DNA from 3 places in the Streptomyces sp. NPDC047043 genome. Region 2 is predicted to be linked to each of the others. Evidence: riboswitches for the same ligand, from Rfam matches in the RefSeq annotation. Region 2 holds a riboswitch; each other region holds the start of a gene.
The links. Region 2 has a riboswitch for cyclic di-AMP ahead of ABZ880_RS21685 (LysM peptidoglycan-binding domain-containing protein). Riboswitches for the same ligand answer to the same signal wherever they lie in the genome.
Positions count from the first base shown of each region.

Region 1: another riboswitch for cyclic di-AMP. It lies ahead of ABZ880_RS17990 (NlpC/P60 family protein); the one in region 2 lies ahead of ABZ880_RS21685 (LysM peptidoglycan-binding domain-containing protein).
Region 3: another riboswitch for cyclic di-AMP. It lies ahead of ABZ880_RS32055 (LysM peptidoglycan-binding domain-containing M23 family metallopeptidase); the one in region 2 lies ahead of ABZ880_RS21685 (LysM peptidoglycan-binding domain-containing protein).

Region 1 is NZ_JBEYVO010000010.1:234,136-240,288, forward strand. Features, by position in the region: gene ABZ880_RS17975 (response regulator transcription factor) at 1-274, shown strand, start outside; partial or broken gene ABZ880_RS17980 (MFS transporter) at 405-1,496, opposite strand; gene ABZ880_RS17985 (LysR substrate-binding domain-containing protein) at 1,523-2,089, shown strand; gene ABZ880_RS17990 (NlpC/P60 family protein) at 2,093-3,532, opposite strand; cyclic di-AMP (ydaO/yuaA leader) riboswitch at 3,589-3,763, opposite strand; gene ABZ880_RS17995 (DUF5997 family protein) at 3,962-4,366, opposite strand; gene ABZ880_RS18000 (LysR family substrate-binding domain-containing protein) at 4,425-5,222, shown strand; gene ABZ880_RS18005 (hypothetical protein) at 5,240-6,153, opposite strand, start outside.
Region 2 is NZ_JBEYVO010000013.1:104,981-111,133, reverse strand. Features, by position in the region: gene ABZ880_RS21700 (FAD-dependent oxidoreductase) at 1-303, shown strand, start outside; gene ABZ880_RS21695 (hypothetical protein) at 307-903, opposite strand; gene ABZ880_RS21690 (HAD family hydrolase) at 1,146-1,952, shown strand; gene ABZ880_RS21685 (LysM peptidoglycan-binding domain-containing protein) at 1,963-2,691, opposite strand; cyclic di-AMP (ydaO/yuaA leader) riboswitch at 2,697-2,876, opposite strand; gene ABZ880_RS21680 (CocE/NonD family hydrolase) at 3,160-5,181, opposite strand; gene ABZ880_RS21675 (peptide MFS transporter) at 5,201-6,153, opposite strand, start outside.
Region 3 is NZ_JBEYVO010000022.1:169,032-175,184, reverse strand. Features, by position in the region: gene ABZ880_RS32065 (DUF6250 domain-containing protein) at 1-335, opposite strand, end outside; gene ABZ880_RS32060 (hypothetical protein) at 332-1,411, opposite strand; gene ABZ880_RS32055 (LysM peptidoglycan-binding domain-containing M23 family metallopeptidase) at 1,706-2,638, opposite strand; cyclic di-AMP (ydaO/yuaA leader) riboswitch at 2,643-2,821, opposite strand; gene ABZ880_RS32050 (alpha-galactosidase) at 3,127-5,196, opposite strand; gene ABZ880_RS32045 (tyrosine-protein phosphatase) at 5,365-6,153, shown strand, end outside.

The DNA.
Region 1 (6,153 bases), on a different contig from region 2:
GGGCGGCATGGGCCTGGCCCCGGAAGCCGCCGCCCGCCTCGTCGGCACCGCAGCCGACGCGGGCCCGGTCCTCAGCGACCGCGAGATCGAGGTCGTAGGCCTCCTCGCCCAGGGCCACAGCAACAGGGCCATCGCATCGGCCCTCTTCCTCACCGAGGCCACGGTCAAGACCCACCTCGTGCGGATCTACCGCAAGCTCGGCACCGAGAACCGGGCAGGCACGGTCAGCGAGGCCGTGCGGCTCGGACTGCTGGAACTGGACGGGCAGTTGTGACGGGCGTGCGCCCCGAACCGGGACCATGGCCGCAGCGCCGGCAGTCGGTGCGGCCGGGTGCGGAGCGGGCTCGGCTTCGAGGCGGCGGCCTGCCGCTGATCCGGCGCTCGAACCCGACGCGTCCCGAGACTCACCGGATGCCGTGCGTGCGCGCACCCGCGGCCAGTGCGGTCGCGCTCAGTACGGCGACCGCCAGCAGGTAGTACGCCGGTGAGACGCGTGATCCGGTCGTGGTGACCAGGGCCGCCGCGATCGTCGGGGTGAAGCCGCCGAAGACGGCGACCGTGGTGTTGTAGCTGAAGGACAGGCCGGTCGCCCGCGCCCGCACCGGGAACACGTCGGACATCACCGAGGGCAGCGCCCCGAAGTACGCCGCCTTCAGCGGACCGAGAGCCGCCATGCAGAGGGTGAGGGTCAGGAACGACGGCGAGGTCGTGAGCCACACGAACAGCGGGACCGCGGCGGCGCCGATCAGGAGGGCGGCCGGCAGCATGATGCGCAGCCGGCCGTACCGGTCGGCGAGCAGGCCGACGAGTGGTGTGCCGAGGGTGAGGATCGCGCCGGTGACGAACAGAGCGACGTAGGAGAGGGAGTCGTCCAGGCCCAACTCCCGTATGCCGAAGGTCGGCAGGTACTGGAGGATGAAGTTCAGCGCGGTCGACACCACCAGGACACCGCCCGCGATCAGCAGGCCGCCCCGGTGGTCGCGGAACACGGTGAGGACGGGGGAGCGCGGTGCGCGTTCCTGGTTCAGCGCCGGGGACTCCTCGACGTAGCGGCGCACGAAGTAGCCCACCGGCCCGATCAGCAGTCCGAACACGAACGGCACCCGCCAGCCCCACGACGTCATCTGTGCGTCCGACAGCATCGCGGTCAGCCCGGCCGCGAAACCCGCCGCCAGCAGTGTCGACAGCCCCTGGCTGGCGAACTGGAAACTGCCGAGGAACCCCTTGCGCGCCGCGTTCTGCTCGACGAGGAAGGACGTCGCCGCGCCGAACTCCCCTCCCGCGGCGAAGCCTTGGAGCAGCCGGGCCAGGACGATGCCGACGGTCGCGGTGATGCCGAGCGTCCCGTAGCCCGGCATGAACGCCATCAGCAGCGTGCCTACGACCATCAGCCGGATGGACAGCATCAGCGCCTTCTTGCGCCCGCGCCGGTCCGCGTACGCACCCAGCACCAGCCCGCCGACCGGGCGGATCAGGTACGTCACCCCGAACACCGCGTGGGTCTGGACGAGTAACGGGAGCGATGGCCGACTTCCGGCGGGCGCATCCGGACGTCACCTTCCGCCTGGACATCGTGCACCGCCAGGAGGCGACCCGGCGGGTGGCCGAGGGCATCGCCGACGTCGCCGCCACCTATGCGATGGGCCCGCAGCACGACGTGCGGGTGGAGTGCGCCGTCGTCATCCCGGTCGCGGCGATCGTCCCGGTCGGGCACGGGCTGGCGGGGCGGGAGCGGATCACCCTCGCCGAGCTGTGCGCCCACCCGCTCGCGCTCGGCTCGGCCGGCACCAGTCAGCGTGAACTGTTCGACATCGGCGCCCAGTTGGAGGGACTCACGGTCCGGCCCGCCCTGGTGTGCGACGCGCTCGCCCCGCTGTACGAGTTCGTGCGCTGCGGCGGCGGCATCGCCCTCGTCGGTGATCTCGGCGACCTGGACGAGGGCACCGAGGGCGTCGTGCACGTACGGGTGGACCACCCGGTCTTCCGGCAGCGCGAGGCCCAGGTCCGGACGATGCTCGGCCGCCGACTCGCGTGGGCGGCCTCGCAGTTCACCGAGCTGCTGGTGTCGCGGCTCGAGCGGCGTTCCTGAGACTCACGCGGGCCGTACGGCGATGCGGATCGCCGCCTCCCCGGCGTTGTGGATCGACTCCTCGCGGATGACCGAGCCCGGGCCGGGCGCGTGGATCATCATGCCGTTGCCGGTGTAGAGGCCGACGTGGCTGAAGTTGTCGTGGAAGAAGATCAGGTCCCCGGGCCGGCTCTCGGCGAGCGGGATCACCGTGCCGGTGCTCGCCTGCTCGGACGTGGACCGCGGCAGGGCGACCCCGGCGGCCCTCCAGGCGGCCTGGGTGAGACCGGCGTTGTCGTACGACTCCGGCCCGACCGCACCCCACAGGCAGGGCCTGCCGATCTGCGCCTGCGCGAAGGCGACGGCCCGGTCGGCCTTGGTGCCGATGGGCGTCTGCGGCGCCGGGACACCGGTGTCGAGCACCGACGGCTGCTGCGCGCGCCAGTCCTGGGTCATGGGTATGCCGGTGTCGAGGACCGTCTGCTCCTGCGGGCGCCACTCCCGCGTCATGGGCACGCCGGTGTCCAGAACCGTCTGCCCCTGCGGGCGCCACTGCTCGGCCATCGGCACGCCGGTGTCGAGCACCGACGGCTGCTGCAGCCGCCACGCCTCGTCGGCCGCACGGCGGGCCTGTTCCTGCGCCACCGGGTCCTGCCAGCCGCCCTGGGCCGGCTGCGCCTGCACGACGGCCTGCTGCGCCGTGGTCGCCCAGGCGGGCTGCGGCTGCTCGATCGCCGCGAGCGGCGCGCTCTGCTGCACGGCCGTCTGCCAGGTGTCCTGGGCCGGTCGCGGGTCGAGGACCGGGCGCGGCAGCGAGGTCTGCTGGGCGGTGTAGCGGTACAGCAGCTCGCTGGCGGCCGCGATCTTGCGCTGGCTCTCCTGCTTGGACTTCCGCAGCGAGGACTGCTTCGACTCGGGGGCTGCGGGCAGGGCGGGGGCGGTCTCCTGACGCGGGGCCGGCACGGCGGGGAGCGCGGTCGCGGGTCCGGCGGTCAGCTCGGCGACCGGACGGCGGGCGCCTGCCGCGGGCAACTGGGGCAGGGCCCGCGCGGCAGCCTCCAGCTCACGGCCGGTACGGCCGTCCCCTGCGCGCTCCGCCGGACGCGCGCGCCGGGTCTCGGCCGGGCGGGCCGGCGTGCGATCGGACGGCAGCACCGCCGGCACCGTCGGGCCCAGCGAGGCCCGCGCCCCGTCGAACCACTGCCTGGTGACGTTGTCGAGGTCGGGATCCGAGCGCCTGCCCCCGCCCGCAGGGGTGACGCGGCCGCGCTTGGCCGCCTGCTGGATGCGGGTCAGGTTGTGTTGGCCGGTGTCGTCCTCGGCCCGGTCGTACAGGCTGCTCACGCGCTGCCGGACGTCCTCGCGGCTGGGTCCCTCGTCCCCCGTGAGCGGTGCGGCGTCGGCGGTCTGCGACAGCAGCGCCACCGAGGTGAGGGCCGCCGTGGCGAGGGCGGAGTTGCGCATACCGGGGAGGCCAGTGCCTCCAGGACGCGACGATCGTTCCGGCGCCATGGGAGCCGTACTCCTTCCGTACTCCGCCTACCGAGTTAGCTGTCGGGTTCGGGCGGTCGTTCCGGAAGGATTGCCCTACGGCCCTTGCCCCGAAGGGCAGTTGGGCCGATTCACCCCATGATTCGGTTGGGTCCCCGGCTCCGGCTGCCCACACAGGCGCACCGGACTCGGCGGAGGCCGCGCTTCCCGACGGGGTTCGCCGGAGTGACTCGAGCGGCCTGATGCCAAGCTAGCCAACTTGTGCGGCTCGTGTGAAGGTTGAAGGGCGGAATGTCCGATACGCTTTTGTGACCTTCGTCTTGATGCGCCGTCAGATCCGCCCCTTCATATACGCACGGAGTCCGGGCGGCGACGGACTGTCGCGGCCCGGACTCCGGGACGTCAGGATCGCGGGTGGTCGGCGCCGGCCGCGCGCTCGGCGTTGCGCTTCTTGATGCGCGCCCCCTCCTTGCGGACCTCGGCCTGGGTGGCGCGCTCCTTCACCAGCCACTCGGGCTGCTCCTGCTTCAGGGCCTCGATCTGCTCGGTCGTCAGCGGCTCCGTGATCCCGCCGCGGGCGAGACCCGAGATGGAGATGCCCAGCTTCTCCGCGACCACCGGGCGGGGGTGCGGACCGTTGGCCCGCAGCTCGCGCAGCCACTGAGGCGGATCGGCCTGGAAGGCGTCGAGCTGGGCGCGCGAGACGACACCCTCCCGGAACTCGGCGGGGGTGGCCTCGAGGTACACACCCAGCTTCTTCGCCGCGGTCGCGGGCTTCATCGTCTGGGTGGTCTGGTGCGACTTCATGCCGTCCAGGGTAACGAGCGCGTGCGGGCCCGCCGACCACGGCCGGTAACCTGGCGGAATGCCAGGCTCGGAAGCACCCCCAGTGTTCCGGCTTGCGTACGTCCCGGGGACGACGCCCGCCAAGTGGGTGCGGATCTGGAACGAGCGCCTGCCCGACACCCCGCTGACCCTCCTCGCCGTACCGGCCGCCGAGGCCTCCGGCGTGCTGCGCGACGGTACGGCCGACGCGGGGCTGGTGCGGCTGCCGGTGGACCGTACGTTCTTCAGCGCGATCCCCCTCTACACCGAGACGACGGTGGTCGTGGTCCCCAAGGACCACGTGATCACGGCGGCGGACGAGGTGACCCTCGACGACCTCGCCGAGGAGGTCGTCCTCCACCCCCTCGACGACGTCCTCGACTGGGACCGGCCGCCCGGCGAGCCCGCCTTCGAGCGCCCCGCCACCACCGAGGACGCCGTGGAACTGGTCGCGGCGGGCGTCGGCCTCCTGGTCGTCCCCCAGTCGCTGGCCCGCCTCCACCACCGCAGGGACCTCACCTACCGGCCGGTCGTGGACGCCCCGCAGTCGGGCGTCGCCCTGTCGTGGCCGGAGGAGGCCACCACGGACATGGTCGAGGACTTCATCGGCATCGTCCGCGGCCGCACGGTCAACAGCTCCCGTGGCCGACAGTCACCGTCGGCTCAGCCCCAGGACAAGGCCGGCCAGCCGCGCCGTAAATCCGCGGCTGCGAAGACGACGCCGAAGGCGAGCGGAAAGACGACCGGGAAGGCGACCACCCGGAACCCCCGCGGCGGTACGGCCGGCTCCAAGGGCGCCAAGCCCGCCAAGCGCGGAAAGCCGCGACGCAGGTCGTAGGCCGACGTCCGGCAGGCTCACCCGGCGGGGTCGACCAGGCCGACCAGCTCGGTCCGGTCGGCCGGCCCGAGTTCGACCGCCCTCTGTGCCGCGTGCCGGTCGGCCGCGCCCCGTTCGCCTGCCGTCTCCGCCGCCGACCGTTCGGCCAGTGCGTTGACCGCGGTGTTGAACCGCTCCATGGACGCGGGACGGTCCGGGCCGAGGACGTACTCCTTGAGGACGCGGCGGTGCGCGGCCATCGGGTCGTGGTGCGGTTCGCGGACCGAGCCCAGGATCTCCGGCAGCCGGGTGCACTCGCGGTCGAGGAGATAAGCACCTCCGGCAGTGGTGTACGCGGCCCGGAACTCCTCGTCGGGCAGGCCCAGCGCGTTGGTCAGCACATACGGCTTGAGACTCGCGACGAAGTCGGCGACCACCGAGGAGACGTCGCTGATCAGGACGTCCGCCTGGTTGAAGCAGTCGTACAACGTCGGCAGCTGCTCGGTGATCACGTGGTGCCGGACCGGGCCCGAGCTCTCCCAGAAGAGCCGGTGCCACTCCGCGCGCAGCTCGTGCCACTCGGCCGCGCCGCCGCGGTCGGGGACGCGCGCGTCACGGGTCTGCTGGACGTAGTCGCCGTCGTGCTGCCCCGACACCTCGTCGAGCCGGGCCCGGATCTCCGTCAACCGCCGTTCGGCCGAGGCGAGTTGAGCCCCCACGGGCTCGTGCCGCTCGTTGGCGGCGGCGAGCAGGTCACGCACGGCCCGGTCCGCGGCGGCCGCCTCGGCGGAGCGGCGGCCGGTGAGCGGGTGCGGCTTGTAGATGACGCGGACGTTCTGCGCGAGAAGCTGCTCGACGAGAGTCACGCCCATGGGGATCAGGGAGGTGTGGCAGTCGTCGTCGCTCCAGCCCTCCCAGGTCGGGGCGTACAGGACGGCCGGCAGCGGTCCCG
Region 2 (6,153 bases):
ACGCTGACTGTCCGCACGCAGGCGGGCGGCACGCAGCAGCTGTCCGCGGACCACGTCATCGCGGCGACCGGATACCGGGTGGACATCGCGGCCATGGACTTCCTCGGCCACGAGCTGCGCACCCAACTGGTGGTCAGCCGGGGCACGCCCAAGCTGGGCGCGGGGTACGTGTCCTCGGTCCCCGGGCTGTATTTCACGGGCCTGCCGGCCGCGGCGTCGTACGGACCGGTGATGCGGTTCGTGTGCGGCACGGAGTTCGCGTCGCCGAGGCTGGCGAAACACCTGGCTGCGGCACACGGCTGAGGCCTACGCGCCCTGTGCGCGTTGCCAGTTGAGGAACCCCTCGATCAGCCCGGGCGGGTTGGCGGCCTCGGTGGCCTCGACCTCCCAGCCCGGGCAGTCCATGTCGAACACCACGACGGGCAGCGGGCGGCCGAACATCTCCTCGACACGGCCGCTCGCATGCAGATGCCGGGCGAGGTCGACACAGGCGTCGGCGAAGTGCAGATGAAGCAACTCGCGCTTGGCGTCGATCTCGTCGTCCTCACCGACCCCCACCTCCTCGCCGTCGTACCAGAGCCCGAGCCGCCTGACCTCGTCCTCGTACAGCGGGCCGCCCACCGGATCCTCGGGTACGTTCCCGAGCATCTCGAAGCCGTCGAGGAGCCAACAGGCGCAGTTCCAGCGGGCCTCGCCCGGGTCCTCCGGGTATTTCTCGCGCTCGTACTGGCTCTCCGTGTTGTAGCCGATGGCCACGTACGGCCGCCGGGCGTCGTAGTCGATCTGCCAGATGCGGAACGAGAGCGCGTATATCTCGGGCCGCAGTTCCTGCGGGAACCGCTCCAGGATGCCGACGGCGGCCTCGCGCAGATGCGCCTGGAACTTCTCCGCCCGATCCTTCACAACAACAGCCCCGTTCCGTAAGTGCAGTGAAAGCGACATCGCAAGCGTCGCAGCCGCCACTGACAAGGGACTTCGGAGGCAGCAGGCACCATGGCCAAAAGCCCCGTACTGGTACCGAAGAGCCCATGCCGGTGGCGGAAAGGCCGTTATGGGTACGGGAGTTGACGAAGTGGCGGGGGTGAACGGGGCGGTCGTCCGGTTGGCGATGAGTCGGCGCGGCGTCCTGTCCGTATTCTCTGATCATGGCCGCACCCACCGCATATGCACTCATCGCCACCGACCTGGACGGCACGCTGCTCCGAGGCGACGACACGCTCTCCGACCGGTCCCTCGCCGCGCTCGCGCGGGCGGCCGGCGCCGGCGTCCGGCACCTCGTCGTCACGGGCCGGCCGGCCCCGAGAGTGCGCCCGCTCCTGGACGAACTGGGCGGCAGGGGGCTCGCGGTGTGCGGACAGGGCGCGCAGGTGTACGACGCCGGCGCGGACCGTCTGCTCTGGTCCGTCACGCTGGACAGGGAGCTGGCCGAGACCGCCCTGGGCAAGATCGAGGCCGAGGTGGGCGAGGTGTACGCGGCGGTGGACCAGGACGGCGTGGACGGCCTCACGCTCATCGAACCGGGCTACCTGATGCCGCATCCCGCGCTGCCCGCGGTACGCGTCGAGCGGCGCGACGACCTTTGGTGCGAACCCATCAGCAAGGTGCTGCTGCGCCATCCCGACCTGACGGACGACGAGTTGGCGGCGACGGCTCGCTCGGTGGTCGGTTCGCTGGCCACCGTCACCATGTCGGGGCCGGGGACCGTCGAACTCCAGCCATGCGGCATCACGAAGGCGACGGGCCTCGCACTGGCCGCCGCATACCTGGGACTTGGCCCGGAAGGGACGATCGCCTTCGGCGACATGCCGAACGACATCCCCATGTTCGACTGGGCCGCCCACGGCGTCGCGATGGCCAACGCCCACCCCGAACTCAAGGCCGTGGCCGACGAGATCACCCTGTCGAACGAGGACGACGGCATCGCCGCCGTCCTCGAACGACTCTATTCGTGACCGCAGAGACCTAGTACGCCCCGAACACGTTGTCGATGGAGCCGTACCGCGCGGCCGCGTAGTTGCAGGCGGCGGTGATGTTCGCGACCGGGTCGAACGGGTCGAGCGACGTGCCGGGCACGTGGTAGGCCAGGAACGTCGGGTCGATGACCTGCAGCAGGCCCTTGGACGGGGTGCCCGCGGCGGCGTTGGAGTCCCAGTTGTTGATGGCGGCCGGGTTGCCGGACGACTCCCGGATGATGTTGCGGTAAATGCCGTCGTACGTACCGGGAATTCCCTTCTGCGCCATGATGTCCAGCGACTGGCGGATCCATCCGTCCAGGTTGTTCGCGTACGTCTTGGCGGAGGCCTGGGTGGCGTGCGCGACGGACGAGGACTTCTTGGCGGCCGTCGTGCTCGCCGTCTTCGTCGTCCTGACCGTCAGCTTCAGGCCCGAGTGGATCAGCCTGGGGTTGTCGCCGATGGCCTTGCGGTTGTCCTTGTAGATCTGCCGCCAGCCACCCGGAGTGTCGTATTTGTCCGCGATGCCGTAGAGCGTGTCGCCGTTGACCGTGGTGTACGTGACGGACCTGACCTGCGATGCGGCCGACGCGGCGGCGGGGGCCTGGGCCGGCGTCGCGGCGCTCGCGGCAGTCGCGCTCAGGAGCGGGATCGCGAGTGCGGCGGTGCCGGCTCCGGCGGCGACGACGCCTCGGGTGAGGGGGCTGGTTCTGGGGCGGCGGTGCTTGCCTCGGGGCATGGCGCTGTTCCTCTCCGGCGCCTACGAGGTGAGCTGTCGGGTTCGGGCGGGGAGTTGCCCGGCCGCGCCCTGACGGGCACGGCTTCACCCCTAGCCGTTCCGGGACGCATCGAGACGTCCGGACCGGCGACTTACCTGGGTCCCCCGCTCCTGCCGTGTACGAGTGGGTGCGGTGATGGAAGCTCGGACGGCGGCAGGATTCGGCGTCCGCCCGGCTGGGCCGGAAACGTATGCGAGAGCACATGCCCGAAACAAGTGCCGGATTGATGGATCGCACCCATTGACCTCGGCATGAGCCTTATGGGCCGCTTGATCCTTTGCGGCTGCCAAGGCTCAACTGGCTCATGGCGCAAGGGGGAACGCGAGCGGAGGGTGGTGGTGACGTCTGCGGTCGCGCGTGACTCAAGTCACTGACATCGCACCCGATTCACGAAGCGTGCAAAAACGGGCAATGCCCTCAACTCATAGTCAACCGGCCGTCCGTGGGATCCGCCGCTCCCATGTCCGGTGGAAGACGACCTCTCCACCGTCCGTGCAAATCACCTCATTCGAGGCGATGAAGTCCTTTCCGGTACAGCTGATCTTCGAGCGCGTACGGACCGTGGCGTCCCACGCGAGCTCCGGCCGGTGCAGGCGGACGAACCAGTCCGAGCGGGTGCGCGCCGACAGAGGGTCGGCCTCATGGATCGTGTACGTCTCCAGGGCGTCCTCGGTGAACTCCAGACCGTCCGGGTACACGCGCGTGCCGCCGTAGCGCGGGTCGACCTCCAGGCGCCACTCGCCCTTGGCGACGTCCCGCACCACGAGGCGCTCGGGGCGCGGTTCGTCCAGCGTGATCGGGGAGTTCACGCCCAGCGTCTGCGCCTGCTCCGGCTCCTCGAAGATGATCGCCTTCTCGTCCGACGCACGCGCGCGTACCGGAAGTTCCAGCGAACTGCCCTCCGGATGCAGCGTGAAGCCGGCCGCCGAGTCGGGCTGCGGCCAGATCCACGGCCAGTACGCGGAGGACACGGCAAGACGGATGCGATGGCCGGACGGGAAGACATGGCCGATGCCGTTCAGCTCGAACTCGACGTCCTCGGTGGCACCCGTCGTCCACGGCACGGCACGGTCGCGTCCCTGCCGCGCGGACAGGTTCAGCACGCCGCGCGTGACGAGGGTCGATGAACCATCCGGTGTCATGTCACATAGCCGTACGACAATCTGACCGCTCGCCACCTCGGAGGTCACCCGCAGCCGCACCCTCGGCCGCCCCAGCACCCATGTCTCCTCGCCCACCACGAAGTCGAAGCACACCGACCGCCCGTCCTCGTCGCGCTGGTCCGGCGGCAGATCGGCGTCGTTGCCGAAGGGGAAGAAACGGCCGGCGTCCACGCCTGTGTGCTGGGGTGAGCGGACCGGTGCAGCGGCAGTGGAATGTGACATAGCACTGCCCGGAAGCCCGTACGAGACCGCCGTGACATTGGGCGACGGCCACCCCGGCTCCCCGACCCACCGCCCCGGCAGCGTCCCGTACACCGTGGCCGGAGGGTGCGAGTCGCTGATGTAGGCACGCAGCAGGGGCTCGCGCATCGCCCCGGAGTCGATGCCCTTGAGCCAGTGGTCCCACCAGCGCAGGGTCTCCTGGAGGAAGCCGATCGCCGGGCCCGGCGGCAGGCCGCGGTCCGGGTACTGGTGCGACCAGGGGCCGATCAGGCCGCGTACGCGGTCGGCGGGCAGGTGCTCGACGAGGCGCAGCACCGTGTCGCGGTACGGGTCGTGCCAGCCGCCCACCGCGAGGACGGCGGCGTCGATCGCGCCGTAGTCCTCGCAGACGCTGCCGTGGCGCCAGTACTCGTCGCGCGTCTGGTGGGTCAGCCAGGTGTGCAGGAAGGGCTCGACGGCGCCCTCCAAGCGCTTGATCCACATCTCCCGCCAGACCGGGCCGACGTACAGCGGATCGGGCGGTCGCGACACGAAGGCGAGCATCGTCGCCGCCCACGCGTGCATGTCCACCGCCAGGACGGAACCTCCCATGTAGTGCACGTCGTTGTCATAGCGGTCGTCCGTGGAGCAGACGGTGACGACCGCCTTGAGCGGCTCGGGCGCGAGGGCCGCGATCTGGAGGGAGTTGAAGCCGCCCCAGGAGATGCCGAACATGCCCACCTTGCCGTCGCACCAGGGCTGCGCCGCAAGCCAGTTGACCACCTCGACGCCGTCGGCGAGCTCCGTCGCCGAGTACTCGTCCGTCGGCATGCCCTCGCTGTTGCCGTGCCCGCGGATGTCGACCCGGACGGAGGCGTAGCCGTGGCCCGCGTACCAGGGGTGGCGCTGGTGGTCGCGGGGCGCGGTCCAGTCGGAGAGGCGGTACGGCAGGTATTCGAGGAGGGCCGGCACGGGCTCGTCCGTCAGGGGGCGCCACACGCGCGCGTACAGCAATGTCCCGTCGGGGAGCGGGATCCAGAGGTCCTCGTGAGTGGTGTCGTAGGGGAAGGACGTACGAATGTGCATCAGCAGGACCCCGTTGGCTTCAGTGGACCGGGTGCATCGTGCGGCGCAGCCAGGGCGCGGCCGCCGTCACGGCCAGGCCCGCGGCCACCGCGATGGCGCCGTTGACGCCGAAGTAGGCGGGCTTGGAGACGTCGTCGTAGAGCTTCACCGTCTGGGCCTGGATGCCGTTGGCGAGGGCGAGGGACAGGAACCAGAGGGACATGGTCTGGCTGGCGAAGGCGGCCGGGGCGAGCTTCGTCGTGGCCGACATGCCGGAGGTCTCCAGGAGGACGTCACCGAGGCCGAGCAGAAGGTACGAGCCCACGATCCACCAGGCGGACATCAGGTGGTCGTCGGAGGAGTGCCCGGAAGTCGGCAGGACCATCAGCAGGAACGACAGGCCGCCCAGGACGACCCCGATGGCGATCTTGTTGGAGGCGTGCGGCTGGCGGTGCCCCATGCGCACCCAGAGTGCGGCGACCACGGGCGCGAGGGCGACCTCGAAGGCGCCCAGCGCGGAGGCGTACCAACTGGCCGGGAAGTCGAAGCCCAGGACGGCCGTCTCGGCGTTCGTCGAGGCCAGCAGCATCATCGTCGAGTACGCCTGGAACAGGATGAAGTTGAAGACCGTCGAGGCGAGGAAAAGGACGATGTACGGGCGCAGCCGGCCGCGCTCCTCGGGCGTCACGCGCGGGCTCGCGAACATCACCGCGAAGTGGACCACCGGGGCGATCACGGAGATCAGCGTCAGCAGGTCGACGAAGCGGCCCATGGTCAGCCGGCCGGCGGCGGCAAGGGCAGCGGCGACCACCGCCACGGCCACCAGACCCGCGAGAATCAGCCGGATCGCCCGGCGCATCGCGTCCGGCGCGAGGGCGAATTCCGCCGTGTGCCTGCGTCCGGCCAGGTGACGTCGGCCCGCGACGTACTGGATCAGCCCGAACGTCATGCCGATCGCGGCCGCCGAGAATCCCCAGTGCCAGCCCTTGTGGT
Region 3 (6,153 bases), on a different contig from region 2:
AGGTCGGAGACACGGTCGTTGACCCCGCCCTCCGAGACGGCCGTGGCGGTGTACTCGATGACGTACGGCCCTTCGAGGCGCTGCTTGAACCAGACGGTCGCCCCGGCGGGTACGTCCACCTCCAGGACCCCGCAGGAGGCGGTGACGGTGCCGCCCTTCTCCAGTTCCACGGCCCACTTGTCGAGGCCGCGGCGGAAGTCGTCATGGGCGACGAGGCGGCCGCGGTGCCGGGGCGCGGCGCTCGCGGTCCCGGCGGGGGCGAGGGCAGCCAGGGTGGCGCCGGCGGCCAGGGCTCCGAAGGTTCTGCGCGTGGTCGGGCGTGAACTGACGGTCACTGGTGCTCCTTTGCGATGAGGACAAGCAGACGGTCGGCCACCTTGCGATGGCCCTGGGCGCTGGGGTGGACGGTGCCGTTGAAGTCACCGTCCGAGGGAGAGCCAGTCGGTTGTGCCGACGAACTCCGCGCCGCAATCGGCCGGTTCGGCCACCACGGCCGCGATGCCGTCGGCGTGCGCGCCGTTGAAGGGACGCGGCGCGAGGATGCGAGTGTGCGGAGCGGCCGCCCGCAACCGGTCGAGGAGGGCGCGGTAGGCGGCTCGGAACTCCGCTGCTCCGGTATGACGAACACGCCGCCACCCGAGTCGGCGAACCGTATGTGCCGGTCGTACGGCTGGTCGGAGGGCGGCACCGTGCAGCGGATGCCGAGGCCGCGCAGGAAGCCGCCCCGGTCGGCACCGGGCTTCTGCTCGCCGTCCCCGACGAAGGTGTGCACCAGACCGAAGGACTCGGCGCCGGCGAAGAAGACGAAGCGGAGCGTGTACGGCAGCCAGGCGCGCCCGCCGCGGCGGTGCCGGCCCTCGACGCGGACCACGGCCCGCACCGGACCGTCCTGCTCCACCTCGACCTTCTCGACACGACCGGCCGACTGCTCGACGTCCGCGCCCTCACGCACGGACTCCTGCCGTACGGCGACCAGTTGACCGTCCCGCCCGATCTCGGCCGACCCGCGCCGCACGCTGCGCACGGCCGTGTCGGAGCCCTTCGCGCCGAACACGGCGGTGATGACGCCGATGGACACCTCGACCCGTCCGGCGGAGCGGCTGACGGTCACCTTCTGCGCGCGTGCGGCGCGAGTTCCGGCCGTGAGCCGGTACGCCGATGCCTTCGGTGCGTCTCGGGCGATCGCGTGCGCGGTCCACTTGATCGAGCCGTCGGGCCAGTAGCCGGAGGCCCAGGTCTGTACGGGGACATCGGCGCCGTCCGCGGTCGCGAGCCGGAACGTCTGCTCCGGCCGGTGAGCACCGAGCGCCCAGGGCACGCCCCAGGTGGCACCGCCGTGCACGTCGGGGGCCTGGCCCTCCAGCCAGTGCAGTTCGGTGTCGTCGCCGTCCGCCGCGGCGGTGCAGGACACGGCCCAGGAGAACTGGGCGACGGCGGCCGCGGCTGCGGCGCCCTTGATGACGGTGCGTCGGTCGACGCCGGGCAGGGGGACCTCCGTGGGCCTCGAAGGGCGGTAGCAAGCGCTTGCATCGCTACGGAGATCACTCTGTCCCCACTTTCCCCTCACTGTCGACAGCCCTGCACCACCCGCCACAGGACCGCAATGAAACGATCATGGCTCCGCAAAGCCGAACACACCGAAGGCCGGACCCGGGGATCGGGGTCCGGCCTTCGGCGGCGTGTCAGGCGATCGGTCGGCGGGGGGTCAGCCGACTCCGACGCCCTTCGAGCGGAGGTAGGCGACCGGGTCCACGTCGGAGCCGTAGTTCGGCGTGGTCCTGATCTCGAAGTGCAGGTGCGGTCCGGTCACGTTGCCGGTCGCTCCGGAGAGGCCGATCTGCTGGCCCTCGGTCACGGTCTGGCCTGCCGAGACGGAGAGCTGGGACAGGTGGCCGTACTGCGCGTAGTAGCCGTCGGCGAGCTTGATGACGACCTGGTTGCCGTACGCGCCGCCCCAGCCCGCGGAGACGACGGTGCCCGCACCCACGGCTTTGAGGGAGGTGCCGGTCGGGACGACGAAGTCGACGCCCGTGTGGTACCCGCTGGACCACATGCTGCCGGCCACGTGGTAGCCCGTGCCGACGGCGGCACCGGCGACCGGGAGCGTGAACCCGCTTGCCGTCTTGGTGGTTTCGGCGGCCTGCGTGGCGGTCTTCTTCGAGGAGGAAGAGGACTTCGCCGAAGAGCCCCTCGGCGAAGAGGCCTTGGACGGGGCGGAGGACGAGGACTTGGTGGTGCTCGTCGCGGCCTTATTGCCGATCGTGAGCTTCAGACCCGGGTGAATCAACGAGGGGTCGTCGCCGACGGCCCGGCGGTTGTCCGAGTAGAGCTTCTTCCAGCCGCCGGCGACGTGCTGCTCGTCGGCGATCTTCGCGAGATAGTCACCGGCCCGGACCGAATAGGTCCGCACACCCGCGTTGGCGGCGGTCTTCTTCTTGGCCGCCTTCTTCTCGGCGGCCGGAAGGGACTGGACGGTCTTTTCCGAAACCGACTGGGAAGCGGACTGCGGGGTGGCGGCATGGGCCCCGGCGGCGCCCATGAGCGGAAGGGCGAGAGCTGCGCCACCGGTTCCGGCGACGGCAATGGAGCGAGTGAAACGCTGGTACTTCGGGCGGCGGTGCTTACCCTTCGCGGGCATGGCGAATTCCTCTCCGGCGCCTACGAGGTGAGCTGTCGGGTGCGGACTGGAGATGTCCGGCCGCGTTTTGGACGCGACTTAACCCCTAGCCGTTCCGGAGACCGGAACAGGCGGTTGTACCTGTGGGTCCCCCGCTCCTGCCGTTCACGGGTGAGTTGTGCGGGCACCGGGCGGCGGCAGGATTGGGCGTCCGTCCGGATTGGTGGCGAACGTAAGCGACCGGGACGCAAAGGGACAAGTGACGGTTCCCTGGGAATGGGATTCTGTTGATCCCTTGTGGGAATTCGCGGTCACCCAGCGTGAATTACGGGATCACCTCTTTACCCAAACCCCCATGTAAAGCACGTGAATTACGTGAGCATGACGGGCCACGCACGGTCACGAATATGACGCTCCTCACGTGACACTGCTCCACCACACCTCATTCCAGAGCGAGTTGGAATGAAGGATGATGAAGCAGAATCAAGGCACCAATTCGGACAGATAGCTCAGATGCGACGCAGTCGGAAGATCGCCGCATCAAGGTCGCCACGCAATCCGGTACGAAGCCCGTGATGCAGCAATACGCCACCTCTGTGAACTTCGCCCGTTTCGAGGCATTCGTACGATGCTGTCGGGTCGAGGCCGCGCAGCCGCAGGGCCGGTACAGGCTCCCCGTAGCTCTGCGCCTGGAGCCAGGCAAGGACAACCGCCTCGTCCCCGCGCACGTACTGCACCGCGCTGAGCCCACCGGTCGGGGGCCGGAGCCGATGGAGGTCGCCGTGCTGCACAAGGGGCCGGATCTCCTTGTAGAGCGTCACCCACTCCCGGGCCTCGGCAAGCTCCTCCTCGGTCCACTGAGTGAGGTCCCCGCCGACCCCGAGTACGCCCGCCATGGCGCTCACGAACCGGAAGCGCAGCGAGCTGACCCGCCCGTTGAGCTGGGTGTTCGGGCTGTCGGTGACCCAGGCGGCCATCACGCGCGCGGGGTGGATCTGGCTGAAGCCGTGCTGGATGGCGAGACGGTCGAGCGGATCGGTGTTGTCGGAGGTCCACACCTGGTCCGTACGGCTCATGATCCCGAAATCGATCCGGCCGCCACCGCCCGAGCAGGACTCGAAGGCGACGTCGGGGTGGGCCGCCCGCAGTCGGTCCAACAGCGTGTACAGGGCGCGGACATGATCCACCCAGAGCCGCTGCGGGTAGGGCTCGCCCGGCCAGCCCGCGTCGGTGAAGCAGCGGTTGAAGTCCCACTTCACATAGTCGATCGGGGCGCCGGACAGCAGCCCGTCGAGCCGCTCCCACAGGTACTCCTGGACATCCTCCCGGGCCAGGTTCAGTACAAGCTGATTGCGGAATTCCGTCCGCTTTCGTCCCGGTTGGAACTGCACCCAGTCGGGGTGTGCGCGGTAGAGGTCGCTGTCCGGATTGATCATCTCGGGTTCGACCCAGATGCCGAACTGCATGCCGAGGGCGTGCACATAGTCGGCGAGCGGCTTGAGGCCGTTCGGGAACCGGTCCCGGTTGGGCGTCCAGTCGCCGAGTCCGGCGCGGTCGCTGACGCGCTTGCCGAACCAGCCGTCGTCGACGACGAACAGCTCGACACCGATCGCCGCGGCCCGCCGGGCAAGGGTTCCCTGCTGCTCCTCGGAGATGTCGAACTCCGTGGCCTCCCAGGAGTTGAACAGCACGGGCCGGTCCCGGTCGGCGTCCGGGATGACGTACGCGCGCTGGTACGCGTGCCAGGCACGGCTCGCACCGCCGAAGCCGCCGTCGCTCCACAGGCCGGCGAAGACGGGGGACGTGTACGACTCCCCCGCCTCCAGGCGCAGCAGCCCGGAGTCGTCGTAGCCGGCGCCGCCGGTGATCTGCACGCGCGCGTCCGGGAGTTGCGCCACCGCGATCCGCCAGGAACCGGACCAGCCGAGGGCGCAGCCGTAGACCTCGCCGCGCTCCTCGGTCGCGTCGGTGTCGAGCGCCACCCAGGGCAGGTGCTGGTGCCCGGTGTGCCCGCGGCGGCTGCCGATGACCTTCTCACCGTAGGTGAGGAGAGAGCCGGTCAGCCGGGACTCCGCGGCCCACCGCCCATGCAGCTGGGACAGCCGCCAGCCCTCCCGATCGGGCAGGGTCCAGGTCGCGGGGTCGGCCCGCAGCAGCTCCAGGGCGGGCCCGTCGTTGTCGAGGGTCACCCATCGCTCCAGGACGTCCTGCCGCATCCGGTAGTGCAACGTGATCGCGAGCCCGCCGTCCCGGAAGCGGAGCCGCAGATGGTCGCCCTCCGCCTCGTACGCCTCGAAGCGCCACTCGGTGCCGCGGCGCTCGTCGGTGCGCACGGACAGGGCGGGCCGTACGAAGCGGGGGCCGCCCTCGACCGGGTACTCCTCGCGCCCGTCGAGCCGGGACTCGAAGGGCCAGTAGTCGGGCAGCGGCCGGACGGCGAGGGCCTCGGCGTCGGCGAGCGCGATCCGGGGACCCCAGTGCAGGTGCAGCAGCTCGTCGTCCTCGGTGAGATGGACGGCGTAACCACTGGCCGGCCCGGTGAGAAGCCATGTACGGCCGTTGTCGGCGATCTCCAGCATCGAGCCCTCACATATCCGAACAGGTGCGATCAATCGCCAACATCATCAAGGGCCATGGGGCCCGGTCGCAACGCCTGTGGACAACTCATTGCCTCAAGAACCCATGTCGTATCGTCGGGAGAGCCCGTCGACGAGCCGCGCCGGCGGGGCGGACTGTGAGGAGCCCCCGTGACGCAGCAGATTCCGTCGACCGAGCCCGAGCTTGCCGGAGTCCGCAACTTCCGTGATGTGGGCGGACTTCCGACCGTGGACGGACGGCGGGTGCGGTACGGAGTGCTGTTCCGCAGCGGCCACCTCGCGCACGCGACCGAGGAGGACGCGGAGTTCCTCGCCTCGCTGGGGCTGCACACGATCTTCGACTTCCGGAACGCGGCGGACCAGAAGCTGGAGGGCGCGGACGTCGAGCTGCCGGGAGTGCGCAATGTGAACCTGCCGCTGACCGACCCGGCGGAGGGCTCCGAGTTCTGGAAGATGGTCCGGGACGGCGAGATCGACCAGCTGCGGGAGATCCTCGGCGACGGCAAGGGGGCGAACCGCATGATCGGTTCGTACCGGACGATCATCAAGGAGCGCACCGGCGTGCACGCGCGCGTGCTGCGCTCGCTCGCCGAGGACAGCGTGCCCGCGCTGATGCACTGCGCGGCCGGCAAGGACCGTGCGGGCCTGTCCATAGCAGTGACGCTGCTCGCCCTGGGTGTCGAGCGCGAGGCGATCGTCGCCGACTACATGGAGTCGAACGCGAAGCACCGCCGCTACAAGGTGCGCCGCAGCAGTTCCTCCCCCGAGGCCTACTCCCCCGAGGTCATGGAGCTGCTCAGCCCCTTCTTCGAGGCGCGTGCCGAGTACATGGCGGCGGCCTTCGAGACCATCGAGGAGACGTGGGGCAGCGTGGACGCCTACCTGGAGCAGGGCCTCGGGGTCACGCCGGAGCTTCGCGAGCAACTGCGGGAGCGGCTG